DNA from 3 places in the Teredinibacter turnerae T7901 genome. Region 2 is predicted to be linked to each of the others. Evidence: riboswitches for the same ligand, from Rfam matches in the RefSeq annotation. Region 2 holds a riboswitch; each other region holds the start of a gene.
The links. Region 2 has a riboswitch for cobalamin ahead of cobO (cob(I)yrinic acid a,c-diamide adenosyltransferase). Riboswitches for the same ligand answer to the same signal wherever they lie in the genome.
Positions count from the first base shown of each region.

Region 1: another riboswitch for cobalamin. It lies ahead of TERTU_RS14730 (cobaltochelatase subunit CobN); the one in region 2 lies ahead of cobO (cob(I)yrinic acid a,c-diamide adenosyltransferase).
Region 3: another riboswitch for cobalamin. It lies ahead of TERTU_RS16015 (TonB-dependent receptor plug domain-containing protein); the one in region 2 lies ahead of cobO (cob(I)yrinic acid a,c-diamide adenosyltransferase).

Region 1 covers NC_012997.1:3,677,076-3,682,223, forward strand. Annotated here, with positions in the region: gene TERTU_RS14730 (cobaltochelatase subunit CobN) at 1-2,553, opposite strand, end outside; cobalamin riboswitch at 2,730-2,980, opposite strand; gene TERTU_RS14735 (NAD(P)-dependent oxidoreductase) at 3,167-4,015, opposite strand; gene TERTU_RS14740 (DODA-type extradiol aromatic ring-opening family dioxygenase) at 4,178-5,002, opposite strand; gene TERTU_RS14745 (glutathione S-transferase family protein) at 5,003-5,148, opposite strand, start outside.
Region 2 covers NC_012997.1:2,688,834-2,693,981, reverse strand. Annotated here, with positions in the region: gene uvrB (excinuclease ABC subunit UvrB) at 1-955, shown strand, start outside; gene TERTU_RS10710 (gamma-glutamylcyclotransferase family protein) at 952-1,368, shown strand; cobalamin riboswitch at 1,403-1,533, shown strand; gene cobO (cob(I)yrinic acid a,c-diamide adenosyltransferase) at 1,693-2,295, shown strand; gene TERTU_RS10700 (FecCD family ABC transporter permease) at 2,295-3,329, shown strand; gene TERTU_RS10695 (heme ABC transporter ATP-binding protein) at 3,354-4,160, shown strand; gene TERTU_RS10690 (phosphatase PAP2 family protein) at 4,157-4,837, opposite strand; gene TERTU_RS10685 (glycosyltransferase family 39 protein) at 4,830-5,148, opposite strand, start outside.
Region 3 covers NC_012997.1:4,007,907-4,013,054, forward strand. Annotated here, with positions in the region: gene TERTU_RS16000 (S8 family serine peptidase) at 1-1,789, opposite strand, end outside; gene TERTU_RS16010 (glycerophosphodiester phosphodiesterase family protein) at 2,246-2,971, shown strand; cobalamin riboswitch at 3,145-3,286, shown strand; gene TERTU_RS16015 (TonB-dependent receptor plug domain-containing protein) at 3,393-5,148, shown strand, end outside.

The sequences.
Region 1 (5,148 bases), 990 kb from region 2:
GACATGTAGCCCTAGCGGCATAAACTTTTCTTGCAGATTTGTGAGGTAGTGGCCGATCTCGTGGACTAACATTTCATCGTCAACTTCGGCAAAGCCAATCCCCATGACCGCCAGTTCCGCCGACATGGATTGCGCCAGTTCATCGGTTAAATTCAACGCGACGATTTTTTGCCGGATTTGTTGAATCAACCGTTCACTCACCGCCGAGTCTTCGCTGCCATGTTGAGATTCGAAGCTCTCCACCAACTGCCGCAACTGCAAGAGTTCGTCGTATAAATCGGTGCGTTTCAGCGGTGGCGTTAAATGGTCCACCATGACCGCGAGGCCGCGGCGCTTTGCTTGAATTCCCTCACCAACACCATCGACGATATAAGGATAAATACCGGGGAGATCACCGGCAATAATGCGCGAGTAATCGTCCGGCCCGACCCCGACAGCGCGTCGCGGTAAAAATTCGTAGGTAGAGTGCCGCCCGAGGTGGATTAATGCATCAGCACGAAATTCAGATTTTAAGAAATGGTAAAACGCCAGGTACTGGTGCGGTGGCGGAAATGCCAGATTCGCGTGTAACAGCTCTTCGTTAATTTCCCAACCGCGCGGCGGCTGAGGGCCAACAAAAATATTGCCGAACCGAATTCCGGGCAACAAAATACGCTCGTCCACAACCATTACCTTGCCGGGCACGTCCCCCCAGCCACCCAACCCTTCTATTCCCGTTTGCCGCAACGCTTGAATATTGCTAAGCGCCTGCGGAAAGCACGACATTTTTTTACTGGCAAGCGCCGCTTCATAGCAGTGTTCGATATCGCCGAGCAAGGCCATCGCCCGCGAGCGCCCAGGATGATCCACCCCCTCCAATAAGTGACGCGTTTCTCCCACGGTTTGACTCAACAGCCCACGCCCCAAATCTGTCGCATTGTGCTCAATGGCATCAACCAGCTGTTGATGTAATAAGCCTAACGGCCCAAGACGCATTTCTTGCCGCAGCGTAGCCGGGAGTTGATTAAACCAGTCGCTGTATGCTGCAGGTGCCATGGTCGCGACCTCAGCAGCCATGGTGCGCAGCGTTTTGGCATCTCGTGGTAAATTTACGCCCTTGCGTTGTAACAGGTCGAGCAGCGCTTCAGGGGACTGCGGCAAGTCGCCCGTGGTGTAGCCTGCGCGTTTCATCTGTTGCAATATTTGCCACAGTGACGCAGGTACATCTAAATTATCTGCGCCGATATTGTGGCGACCCGGAGGATGGTTGTAATAAATAATCGCAACACGCTTTTCTTTATTGGGTGTGGTTTGCAATTTATGCCAGTTGCCAATGCGCTCCAGCAAAGCGTGAATACCGCTCTGTTCAGGTGTAATCGGATGAATTCGAATTCCACTTAAGGCATCGGTTGTAACATCGCCTGCGGTCGCAACAACCAGCGGTTGGCTCGCCCCCTGTAGCTCCGGCATCGCCACCTGGTAGTACACCTTCTCGCGCGCCAATCCATCCGCAGACAAGGCGTACTCCTGCTGGCTGCGATCACGCAGTTTAATCCCTTTCAGCACAGGTACATTTAAATTGCTAAATAATGCTGTTGCATCCAATCGACCCTCGCCGCCACCAACCACAAAATCCTGCAGCATAATTACCGCGCTCAGCTGGTGTTTTATTGGCAGTAATGCAGACAAAGCATCAACCCCGGCAGCCCCCCAATTAGCTACCGCAGCCACACACTGGTGATTTAACGTGTTCACTGCCTGCTCGCAAATGGCTGACAACACGTGCGAATCCGCCTCGCGCGCACCACCGGCATGATCAATTACCGCAATCACAGGTTGGCTACCCACCGTGGGAAAGTCCGCGCGATAACCGCCATTATGGAACCAGCGAACCGGCGCCAGATTTTCTGGTGCCGCTACTTCTACCGCTGCGCCAGCCAAGTTGCGGTAGAGGTAAGAAATAAGTGCCGTGGTATTTTTGGCCCCGCCTACCTGCCAGTAAGCACGTGCTTCCAACCACGCGCGCTGCGCAGGATACTGCGCGCGCATATTCTTAAGCCAGGCGGTAACGTCGCCTTCCGGACTGGATTTCGCGAGCGTAGCTAGCAAGGTGGTATTTGTCGTTATAGCTGAAGTTGGGGTTGCAGTTGCGCTCGTTGCGGATTCTGCAACCCGTCGCGAGCCTGCACCCGTAGCGAAGAGCGCCCGTTGCTGAATTTGGCTAAACGCCACCAGGCGGTGGTCGCTGCTGACAATTAACTGGTTCAGCGAACCCCGGGCAAAATAAGGCGAGAGTTGGGCCACACTGCCACCATAAAGCCCGGTGGCAAAAATGCCGTTTGCCGAACGAAACAATGCATCCAGCTCACTCGCGGTATATTCGCGCAACTGCTCGTCGGTGCGCGCCTGTACCGCCAGCGCCGGGTGTGATTTTCGAAACAAACGGACAGCTTCCGCCAGCGTTTGGGCATTGCGTTGTGAGGAGATCAACAATAAATAATCCGCGCTTGCGGCTTGCGTGCAGCACGCCCCGACCAGCAGCCACACAAAACACACCCATACCGATACTTTCATTTAACAACTTCACCTTAGCCGCAACAAACGGCTGGGAATTCTGGCATCGCAGCCAGGAGACGAGTGGAAATATCGGGAGATAGGTGCGCTGTGCGCGGCGAGCAAGCCCGGTCAATTTGCAGGAAGCACCCACTGGGCAGATAAAATCCTCGCTTGATGCAGTCCCCGACATCAAATAAGTGATCTCTGCTATGGCAGGTCTACTGGCTCTCAGTTTTTGAACGGATTTGAGCAATCGCGTTCAACGCAGGTCTCGCCTTCCCGGCCGAAGGCCAGTGGCTATGAGACACGCTCACTGCATACAGTTGCGGGGACAGCTCCAGTGTATCTGGCATATTGGAATTCATTCCACCAGACCCTGGCATTCCCTCAAGTGTTTGCGTTGCTGTTGCGGTTAAATAATAAAACCGGCGGACAGTTCAGATATAAACACTTGCCCATACGGGGACATAACGAGAAAGGCGGTGATTCTATACCAATGCCGGGCCGGCAGCTATCGCGGAATGTGATGGCGGCTTCCAACCGTGTCGGAACCGCCAGTTCACCCGCAAAAATATCAGCGGGAGAGGGTGGGAGATTTTGCAGCTACTTAAGTATTTTCAAAACTGGAATTCTAGCGATCAAGCTTAACCACAGCCGTCATTTGTTCATCGCCAAAACCTGCTGCAATTGCGGCGTCGAAGGTCTGCTTTACTTGCGAAATAACGGCGGCATTGGGGCTGGAACGTTGAAAATAGTCGAGATCTTTCGCCACCAGTTCGACCGGAAACAAGGGTGCGAAATTACTGTTGGCCATACTCTGCCCCGCCAGGTTGGCTGCGGGGCTAAACACAGGACTGCTGGCCATCATTTCCAGCGCGCCCGGTACCGGCAGGTCTTGCGCTTGCAAGAACTTGCACAATTCAGCCATGGTCGCCACCTGAGTAGCCAGCATGGCATTAACCGCAAGCTTAATCGCCGCACCACTGCCGAGAGGGCCTGCATGGTGCACAGCGCTGCCCATTGTGTTGAGTAACGGGGTAACTTTAGCTACAGCGTCATTATCGCCACCCGCGAAAAATACCAGCGTCGCCGCTTCTGCCTGCGGGCGGGAACCGGATAAAGGGGCATCTACCAGCGCTCTCCCCTGTACACGAAACGCCTGCGCCAGGGTTTGCAAACCGGCGAGAGAAAGGGTCGAGCATTCAACAGCCACACTGCCCGCACCCATACCGTGGATCGCACCACTGGCTTCGTCGAGCCACACCGCTTGACTGGCCTCATCGTCACGCACCATGGAAAACACAACGTCTTTCCCCGCTGCTGCCGCCTTCGGCGATTCTGCTTTCGCCGCACCTTTCTCCACCAATACCGCCATTTTTTCGGATGTGCGATTCCAAACGGTGACATCATGCCCGGCATTCAACAGGTGCTCGACCATACGCACCCCCATCGCTCCCAAGCCTAAAAATGCAATCTTCATCGTTAAGTTTTCTCCAATTTTCACAACACTGGTTTTAAATTTAGTCGGCAATAAACATTATAAGATCATCCGCTCTATCGCCGGTTTATACCAGAATTAATCGTCATTCAAGCCAAGGTTAGCGCGCAGCGCGTCAGTTCCGTGTAAAACGCGGGGCCATATTTAGTCCCAGCAATAAAAGCCCGCCGTGTAATTCAGAATTTGCGCGTGCAAACTTCTGGAACTGGCCCTGCCCGCAATACCGTAGACAACCATCAAAGGGATAAGATGCTCCTCGCGCGGGTGGCAGAAACGTGCGAAGGGTGCCTGCTCCCATTTAGTCAGCTGCTCAACGCGCTGGGCTTCGTCAAGAGCCCCGCCCACCGTCTTGTCGAGCCATTGCAAAAACGCCGTATTTTTAGCTTCACTCTCCTCGCTTGGAGAAAAAAACGCGCGAAAATTGTGGAAGGTGAAACCCGAACCGATAAACAGCAGGTTTCCGCGCGATAACTTTGCCAGGGCTCTGCCAATGTGGATATGTTGGAGCGGGTTTAAACCCGCCGCTAAGGATACCTGAACGACTGGAATGTTGGCCTGGGGGAACATTAATTTGAGGGGGACAAAAACTCCGTGGTCCAACCCGCGCGAATTATCCAATTCCGCGTTGACCTCCCCAATCAGTGCAGGCTCTGCGCGGAGTAACTCGACAATTTCCTGAGCCAGAGCAGGCTCGCCGGGGCACGGGTATTGGATATGGTAAGCCTCGTCTGGGAAGCCGCCATAATCGTAAAGCAGACTCGGGTTTCTCGCCCCCGTAACTCGCACACCCGACGCTTCCCAATGCGCGCTGATAACAACAATCGCCGCAGGTGACGGCGTACCCTGCACGATGGTTTCCAATAATGCCCGCATATCTCGGTGCTGAGGATCACCCAACAGTGGTAACGGGCCGCCGCCGTGGGACACAAAAAGTGCCCGATGGCGAGTATTTTCAGACAGGTGCTGCACTTAATAATCCTCTGGACCAAGCGGTATCAGCCCGCGCGGATTTAATTCTTTAATCGAGTAATAACCGGCTTTGATGTGATCGATATGCACGGTTTCTCTCACCCCGGGCAGAGCAACTATCCGTTGCGTGTACGCCATCAGATGCG
Region 2 (5,148 bases):
TATGTACAAAGGCGACCGGTCGCGGAAAGAAACATTGGTGGAGTACGGTTTCCGTTTGCCGTCGGCATTGGATAATCGCCCTATGCGGTTCGATGAATGGGAACAGCTAGCGCCGCAAATGGTTTTTGTATCGGCGACACCCGGCAACTATGAAGCCGAGCACCAGGGGCAAATCGTGGAGCAGGTCGTGCGCCCAACCGGATTGGTGGACCCGGAAATCGAAGTTCGTCCGGCGGGCACTCAGGTGGATGATTGTCTGTCAGAAATCCGCAAGCGTGTTAAAGCCAAAGATCGCGTGCTGATTACCGTGCTGACCAAGCGCATGGCAGAAGACCTCACTGAATTTTTGATGGAGCACGGTGTGCGGGTGCGCTATCTGCACTCGGATATCGATACCGTTGAACGGGTGGAAATTATCCGCGATCTGCGACTGGGTGAGTTTGACGTACTGGTCGGTATTAACCTTCTGCGGGAAGGCCTGGATATGCCGGAGGTCTCCTTGGTCGCGATTTTCGACGCAGACAAGGAAGGCTTCCTGCGGTCAGACCGCTCTCTGATCCAGACCATTGGCCGCGCCGCGCGAAATGTGAAAGGCCGTGCTATTCTCTACGCAGATAACATCACGGGTTCCATGCAGCGTGCCATGGACGAAACCAACCGTCGGCGCGAGAAACAAATCGCCTTTAACGAAGCGAATGGCATCACCCCGAAAGGTATCGTTAAAAGCATTGCCGATATCATGGAAGGTGCACGGGCACCGGGCGCGCGCCCTGGCAGCAAGCGGAAAGTTGCCGAGAAGGCCGCCAGCTACGCAACTGACGTACCGGCAGGGAAAGATGTGTGGCATCACATCGCCGATCTTGAAAAAGACATGCTTGAAGCCGCGAAAAATCTGGAATTCGAAAAAGCAGCAGCGATACGCGACAAAATCCACGAACTCAAGGAGGGCGCATGAACGTTTTCACCTATGGCTCATTAATGTATCCCCCAGTGTGGCAGCGAATTGTTCAATATCACTACGAACATAACGCAGCAACAATTTACGGCTATGAGCGTGTTGGTGTGCGCGACGAACCCTATCCTATGCTGGTGCCAGCGGGCACCTCGTCGGTGGTTGAGGGCGTGCTCTATCGCAATATCACCCCGGATGACCTGGCGCGACTTGACGCCTTTGAAGGCGACTTTTACGACCGCATCAGCGTGGATGTTGTTCTCACCGATGGCAGCGTGGTGCAAGGCATGGTCTATTTGGCCAATGCCTACGGTCGCCAGTATGCCCTCGAAACGCCTTGGGATATGGCGTTGTTCGAAGCCGAGGGCATGCAGCGTTTTAATAACCTCTACGACGGGTATGAACGCATCCGCTAGTCGCAACCGTTGACTTTTGCGTTACTGGTGCCTACAGTCCCCCAGGATTTCAGGTCACTCCGGTGATAAATGGGAAGCTGGAAAGCCAGCGCTGCCCCCGCAACGGTAAAGTGTTACGCCCGTCGTCACACTAAGCCCGATACCAGCCTGAAACCGCTTCGATACTCCCACATGAGTTCAGTAAAGGCGCGGAGGGCTGCCTTTCAGGAATGTTTTAGGGCCATCCTGCAAATTTCCTTTTCTCCTCCCGCTAACCAGGCTGTGTGCCTGTGCTGTTCCCATCGGATTTTTCTCCGGCCCCAGATTTGTGAGCACCCAGTTAATATGAGTACAAAAGACGAACGTCACGCAGAGGCGATGGCAAAACAAAAAGCTAAAGTCGATGCGAATATCGCGCGTGCGGATGAAGAGCGCGGTGTTGCGGTGCTGCTGACCGGTAATGGCAAGGGCAAATCCAGTTCCGCCTTCGGGATGGTGATGCGTGCGTTGGGCTATGGTCAGAGCGTGGGCGTGGTGCAGTTTATTAAAGGCAAACAGCTTTCTGGTGAAGAAATCTATTTGCGCGAAAAGTGTCCGCAGGTGGATTTCTATCAGATGGGCACCGGGTTTACCTGGAACACGCAAGATCGAAGCGGGGATATAGCGGCGGCCGAAAAAACCTGGGCCGAAGCCGCGCGTATGTTGGCGGATGAACGCCTGGACCTGGTCGTGCTGGATGAACTCACGTATATGCTTGCCTACGACTATCTTGATGAGTCTACCGTATTAAGTGCTATCACTGCGCGACCCGTTGCGCAAAGCGTCGTGGTTACCGGGCGCGGTGGCGGCAGCGCTCTGCGCGATGTGATGGATACGGTATCTGAAGTCAAAGATATTAAGCACGCCTTCAAAGCAGGCATTAAAGCCCGTAAAGGTGTCGATTTTTAGTGCTGTTCTCGGCGCAATTTCTACAGCGGTATTGGTGGCGCCTGCTGGCTGTTTCACTATTACTGGTGGTGCTTGTTGCGATTCTGGCGCTGACCATCGGCGCGGTGGATATACCGCTGTCTGCGTTAGTGCACTGGCCTCAGGGCAATTTGGCCTTTCAACATCAGCTTATTCTTGAGCAGTTGCGGCTGCCGCGCATTTTACTGGCACTGGGCGTCGGCGCGTTGCTGGCGATTTCCGGCACCGTTACGCAGGGCTTGTTTCGCAACCCCCTGGCCGACCCATCGCTAATCGGTATCAGTTCCGGTGCCGCCGCCGGAGCCAGTATTGCAATTGTGTTGTTCAGCCAGTCGGCGTTTAATTTGATGGGAATTTCGGTGGTAACCGCCGGTGCATTCTGCGGCAGCCTGCTGGTGGTGGGGTTTGTATACCGAATGTCGACCTCGGCGGCCGGGACCAGTGTGTCTACCATGCTGTTGGTGGGGATTGCGTTGACCTTTCTGGCTGGAAGTATCACCAGCCTGCTGGAATTCTTTGCCGACAACGACATGCTGCGCCGCATTAGTTTGTGGCGTATGGGCGGGCTCGAGGGCGCAAACTATTTGAGTGCCTGCACCGTGCTTGTGATATTCCTGATTATCTTTACGGTGCTGTACCGGCAACAAAATGCGCTCAATGTGTTTTTGCTGGGCGAATCCGAGGCCCGGCATTTAGGTATTGACGCAACCCGCCTTAAAAAGCTGGTGGTGGTGTGCGTGGCTGCGGGTGTTGGGCTGTCGGTTGCCCTCGCAGGTACCATAGCGTTTATAGGTTTGGTGGTACCGCATCTCGTGCGCATTATGGTTGGCCCAAACCACCGCTATATGATTCCGCTCACGGCTTGTGTCGGCGCCATGCTATTGGTACTGGCTGATGCGCTGGCGCGCTGGTTAATTGCTCCCACCGAACTGCCTGTTGGCCTGGTAACGGCGTTTATCGGCGCACCGGTGTTTATCTCTATGCTGTATCAGCGCAGACGGCTGGCTCTGTTATGAGCGGTTGGTTATGAGAGGTTGGCTATGAGCAGTTTGCGTATCGAACAGTTGCAAGTCTCGCTGGCGAATGTGCCGCTGTTGCGGGACATCAATCTCAGCTTGCGTGCGGGTTGTGTTTATTCCATTGTCGGTGCCAACGGGGCTGGCAAATCCACCTTGTTGAAAAGTATTGTGCGAGAAGTTCCGCGTACTTGCGGCAATGTTTATTTAGGTGAGAAGCTGCTCGATCAGGTTGCGCCGCTACAGATTGCTCGTTCGCTGGCAGTATTGCCGCAAAACAGTCAGCTCAACTTTCCGTTTACAGTTGCTGAGGTGGTGGGATTGAGCCGTACGCCGCATGAAACTGGTCGGGTACTGGATTCCACAATAGTTAACGAAGCAATCAGCGCACTGGACATCACTTACCTCAAGCATCGTCTCTATACCGCGTTGTCTGGCGGTGAAAAGCAGCGGGTACAGATCGCTCGAGTGCTGGCGCAAATTTGGCGGCAGGAAGATACTGCGTTGCCCCGCGTGCTACTGTTGGACGAACCTACCGCATTTTTGGATCTGGGCCACCAGCAACAACTGATGCATCTGGTTCAGTCGTTTGCAGCCCAGGGGGTCACCGTTTTAATGGTAATGCACGACATAAACTTAGCGGCGAATTTTTCCGATGACATTATCGCCATGCAGTGTGGTGAAATTGTCGCTCAGGGCGCACCTCACAGTGTGCTTACCGCTGAGTTAATCGAGCAGTTGTTTCAGGCGAGGGTGCATTTGCTAAAAGAGCAGGGCGATGCCTGGTTCTATGCGTTGCAACAAGGCTCCGGCATTCCAGGGCAGCGCTAGCTTTCCGGGTTGCCTGTGTTGGATTCGGTTTGTGGCGGGGCGAGTGGGAGCTTAAACGCGTAGGCACACACTACGCAGGTAAAATAGGTTACCCAGCCTGCAAATATCACGTCACTTAAAAAATGCCCGCCCTGCAGTATACGCACAAAGCCGACGAGTGCGCCCAGTGCTGCGCCGTACACCAACCAGACTCGCTTTTGTCTGACCCAGGCCAAGGCCATTAAATAAAACGCAATGGCGGCGTGGCCGCTCACGAACGAACAGTTTTTTGCGCACTCACCGGAGTAGTGAAAAGTGGGGGCGAAGGTCATTTCTCCACCGAATTGCACGACGTGCTGGGGGCGAGGGCGGCCGACCGTATTATCTTTTAATAGCAGATTAACCAGTATGCCGGGGCCAATAAGCAAAGTGAGTAACAAAAATAAGGCTTTGCGGCGTGAAACCCACCATTGTTTGCGGCTGGTAATGACAATTGCGGCAATGATCGCCAGTAAATAGACCACCTGAATTTTCGCGAACACCAGGTACACAACACGTACAAAGCCATTGTTCGCATAGGTGAAGTCGTTGGCGAAATAGAACATACCTGCGACTTTCAGGTCTATATTCGGCCACAGCAGAAACACCACCGCGCAGGCGACACAAGCGGCCAGATCCCAGCGCAGCAATTTACTCATAGCCTTTAAATCCTCGCAACAAGCTGACGTAAAGCGACATGGTATCGCCCTCGTAAGGCGAGGTGGAAACTTTGCCTAAGGGTGTGCTGGCTTCGAAACGGCCCAGCACGGATTCTTCCAGCGGTTCCTTGCTCACAAACACGTAGGTCTGATTGCTATTTCCCGCAAAGTCCCGCAGATTGACTTTTAAATCGTAGTAGTCGCGAATGTTGTCTGCTTGCGGATTCCAGCGGGCGAAATCGAAGCTGCCGGGACGTGCGTAGAACCCGATATAGGCGAGAATATCCCGTGAATCGCTGGTGAGCTTTGCA
Region 3 (5,148 bases), 1.3 Mb from region 2:
TCAAATTAGATGCTCCCGCAGGCACAGCGAGAGTGAACACGGTTTCACTACCCGCGCTGCCCGCAAGACCTGTGACCGGAACACCATTTTCCAGATAGGCCCCTGGAGTACCGCCACCGCCACCCGTACAACCATCCTGTTGCAGCGCCGTTACTGCTGCGGCAGCCTGGATCAAGCCATAGCCAGTGCGGTTATCGCGGCCTTGGGAGTCAATATCCAGTGCGGTATCGCGCAATAGCGTGCGGATCTCACCCGGCGAGCAATCCGTGTCATAACTCCATACCAACGCAGCTACCCCGGTAACATGCGGCGTCGCCATAGAGGTGCCGTTGTAATAGGCATAATCCACATTACCATCGACCCGCAATGTGACGGATTGACCGATACGCGACTGCAAAGTCTGGCCAAGCGTGCGGTTAACAGAAACCGAAGGCACGCTAACCTGACTGTTGGTGTCGACTAAAAACGGGTTTTGCAATCCGGGGCGAGCGGTATTGGAATAAACGATAATCCCGGCAGCGCCGGCATTAGCGCAGGCGAGTGCGGCATTTATCTCCGGGTAACTGCTGCCCACCTGGTTGCCAAACCGTTCTGCCAAACAAATTTTGCCCGACATATTGCCGCAGCTATAACTGCCGCTACCAGACACAGTACAGGCCGCCAGCGAACCAGACACCTGCCCCGTGTTGTACTGCACCACATAACTGCCACCGGAAGAGATAAAACGGTTGTGGGGCACGACACGGTCATCACCGTAGGTGCTGCCACTGACAGTGATGGAGCCAATAACACCATCACCCCGCCCGACTGTAGATAAAATCGCTTCACCGGGCGCGGCAAGTTCCACCTGATTGGTCGCCTGCGAGAATTCCGCTTGCAGGTAGGTTTCGTCGACCGCAGCCACAGAGACAACACTGTCGTATGACGCAGGATACGAATGCGCGGTATTGCCATCGTTCCCCGCTGCGGCGATCAGCAACATACCGTCGTCGGTATATGCCTGCATCGCGTTGCGTTCTGCGGTAGAGGAGCCGGAACCCCCCAGGCTCATATTAACCACCTGAGCTCCGGCGCTTTGGCATACCCCAATTGCATCGATAAGATCAGAGGCGTAACCCCAGCCACTTGCGTTAAATACCTTAACCACATGTATCGCGATCAAGCCGCTGGGCATCACCCCCAAAACCCCTTGGGAATTGTTGTACGCAGCAATGGTGCCCGCGACATGAGTGCCGTGTGATCCTCCCGGGACATACCAGTTACCCGTACCGGAAACGTTGGTACCCGCATGGTTATTACTCGCCAGATCCGGGTTAGTTCGGTCGTAACCGGAATCGATAATGCACACCTTGCGACTACCGCTATCACTATCGCTAACCGCATCAGCCTCTACTGCCGATATTCCCCAAGGTGTCGCTTGTGCCAGCAAACGGCGCTCCGGGTCACGCTCAACATAGGCCACATCCGGTTGCGCACGCAGCGTCGCCAACTGCGCGGCGTCTACCGAAACCGCCATCGCATTTATGTGCTCCAGTCGCTTAATCACTCGAGCATTAGCGGCCGCCAATTGTTGCGCTTGTCTAACGCCTTGTGCGCGAAACGAGGCTTGTGGTGTAAGCCCGGCGACGTCGTTAAATTTCACGATATATTGGGGTGCGATTTTCGGCGCGGGATTTACAAACGCGGAGAACTTGTGATCCTCCGTTTGTGCTGCAACAGCCAACACTGGCACACCAAGCAAAGTGGTGCTCAAAGCCAAAGCTGATATTTTTCGAGCACCAGACAACATACTTCGTAGTTTTCGACTTACGAACATAGAATCCTCTCAACATTAATTTTGTTTGCAAAACAAACGTTTGAGTTGCCTTCGCGCCAGTGCAAGAACCGTATGCAAAACTGCAGGAACGAAGTCGTTACGTGAGCTAATTGTAAAAATTTGTGAACGAATCAAAACTTAGAAAATGTTTAGCGCACAGCACTTGACCGTTTGGCGCGAGGATCATGAATGTCATTCTGCTTTTCACGCCAAACAACAATCTCGGCTTTTTGCGCTACTGAATCATAGTTGCCGAATGACACGTGCAACGCTTTGTTGGAGTGCAGAATTTCGATGCATGCGACCTTTTGGTCAGTGGGATGGGTTAAAAAAATCAAATGGGGGCATAGCGCAGAGTTAAATAAAAAGCACTAAAATGAAATGAAGCGACGCCTGTCGCGATCTCAGTAATAAAACGCGGAATTCGTTATGTCTAAACCCGATTGGAAAACGGTTGGCCACCGAGGCTATCCGTCCCGCTTCCCTGAAAATACGCTACCGGGATTTATCGCTGCTATAGAGGCTGGTGTCGAAGCCGTGGAGTTCGACATTCAAATGAGCCGAGACGGCATTCCTGTGGTTTTTCACGACGACACGCTCGAACGCACAACCACCGCAATAGGTGCATTAAAAGAATTAGACTTTGCCGAACTGCAAAATATATCGTGTCACTACCCACAACAGTTTCGCGAATCCTTTTCGCCTCTGCCGATACAAAGCCTCGCGGACCTGAGCCAGGCGCTGGCAAGTTATTCCGTGGAGTTTTTCATTGAAATAAAAGAAGACTGTCTGCCGCGCATTGGCCCTAACCAGTTTCTGGAAAAAGTATTGCTGGCATCGGACGTATTAGGCGAACGGCGACGTATAATTTCCTTCGATTACGATTTACTGGTGCTGGCCAAGAATACCTGCAACCTGCCAATTGGTTGGTGCCTGCCAGATACCTCCGCAGAAACCTTGCACAAAGCCCGCGATTTACAGCCGGATCTGCTTATCGCCGAACCGCTTAACTTTATTGAAGGCGATCTCTGGCAAGGCGCATGGCAGTGGTTTATCTACAACATCAACACCCACCAGGAAGCCCAGCGCTGGGCGGTCGACGGCGCCGCATATATAGAAACTAATTTTGTTCATGAGATAATCAAGCGGGGTTGATGCTCCAACAGCTTCAGTCAGATCGAACCCCACACCTCTGTGCCGGTGGATAAAAATCCGAAACAGTATTTCACCTGCGCTATTGACAAGCCCTCCCCCGCTACCTAAAGTCGCGCCCGGTTTCAGGTGTTTTCGCTGCCATACGCGAAAACGACAGCCAGGCATACGCAGCGACAAAGTCATCAACTATCGCTCGCCGCATGGCTTAACTGGGAAGTCCGGTGTAAATCCGGCGCTGCCCCCGCAACGGTAAATGCGGTGCTATCAAGGGATAGCACGCATCAGCCCGATACCAGCCTGACGATCACACTTTCAACGATGGAGCGGAGGGCTGCCATCCTGGAATGACACTAATCTTCGCGCTACGCCTGGGTTACGACTCATCCCCGGAATTCCTCCCTCATTCACCAATGAGGATCTCATGACAACGCGTTTTACTCTCTCCAGCCTCGCGGCTGCGATTGCCCTGTTAACCAACCCCGCCACCGCCAGTGACGCCCTTGAAGAAGTGGTGGTTACCGCATCTCGCCTGCCAACACCACTGCGCGAAGTGGGCGCCTCGGTTTCAGTAATTACCGAGCAGGATATTCAACTGCAAGCAGCAACGACATTAAACGAATTGCTGCGCAATCAACCGGGTATTAGCAGCACAAACAGCGGCGGCCTCGGCAAGATATCGTCAGTAAGTATTCGCGGTGAAGAAGGTTATCGCACACTGATAATGGTAGATGGTGTAGAAATGTCCGACCCTACCGGCACTCAGAGCATGACCCACGTGGAGCACTTGAACATGAACAGCGATGTGGAGCGCGTTGAAATTCTCCGCGGGCCGCAGGGCTTTGTCTACGGCGCAGACGCCGGAGGTGTAATCAATATTTTCACCCGCACAACACAAGAAGGTTTTGAAGGCCGGTTGGCAGCAGATATTGGCAGCTACAACACGCAGAATCTGAATGCCTCATTGAGTGCAGGCAACAGCCGTATGGATGGTTTCGCCTCGGTCACCGCGTTGCACAGCGACGGCTTCAATGCAATGACCTACGACACGAGTGGTGAGGAAGACGGCTACGACAATTTAACCGTCCATACGCGCGGCGGTGTGAACATCACCGACAAGCTGCGCGCGCAAGTTGTACTGCGCAGAACCCATGCAGAAAACGAGTACGATGCGTATTCATCCAGCAGCCAAACCGTTACTCCGGACAGCGACAGCGAGTTCACCCAATCCGTCGGCCGAGTATCCTTGGCCTATAGCGGGGAGCAAACCCGTCAGTCACTGGCCTACGCACAGACCAACGTGAAGCGGGAATTTTTCAGCAACGGGGAAAGCAGCTACGGCAGCCGCGGCAAGCTCAAGAAACTGGAATATCTGGGATCTTACCCCCTGAGCAAACACCTCACCGCCGTGTGGGGAGCGGATAACAAAGAGGAAATCATCGACGCCGTGGATGCCGATCCGAAGCAATCGCGCACCCAGCTGGGCATATTTGCGGAGTTGCAGGCCAACCTGCAAGACAGCGTTTATGTCACTGCGGGCCTGCGCAATGACGACAACGAAGACTTCGGCACCTACAACAGCTACCGGGTAACCACCGCGTGGTTGCCCGTGCAAAACGATGAGAGCACGTTAAAACTGCGCGCCAGTGCGGGCAGCGGGTTCCGCGCCCCGGCACTTTCGGAAATAGCCTATAACAATGGCCCCTGGGCGTCGGGCGCGGCAGCCAACCTGGCGTTGGACCCGGAATCCAGCGAAGGCCTGGACCTCGGGCTCGACTACTACCGTCAGCTCAGTGGCGAGCAATCAATCAACCTGGGAATTACGCTGTTCTCGCAAAAAGTCGAAGATGAAATTTATTTCGACCTGATTGGTTACAGCGGCTACTTGCAGGCGGAAGGCGAAAGCACCTCAAAAGGCGTGGAATTCACCACCGATTACGCCATTAACTCGCACCTGAGCCTGGTGTTCAACACCACCTATAACACCACAGAAGACCGTGCCGGTGAACCGCGCCCACGCCGTCCGCAAAACACCAGCAACCTCGGTGTACGTGTAAACGGGATGGACAACGCCCTGCACCTGCTGGTTAACCTGTACGACGCGCGCAACGCGGATGACATCGACGGCGCTTCGCTGGACGACTACAACCTGCTGTCCGCCAGTGCCAATTACAGCTGGA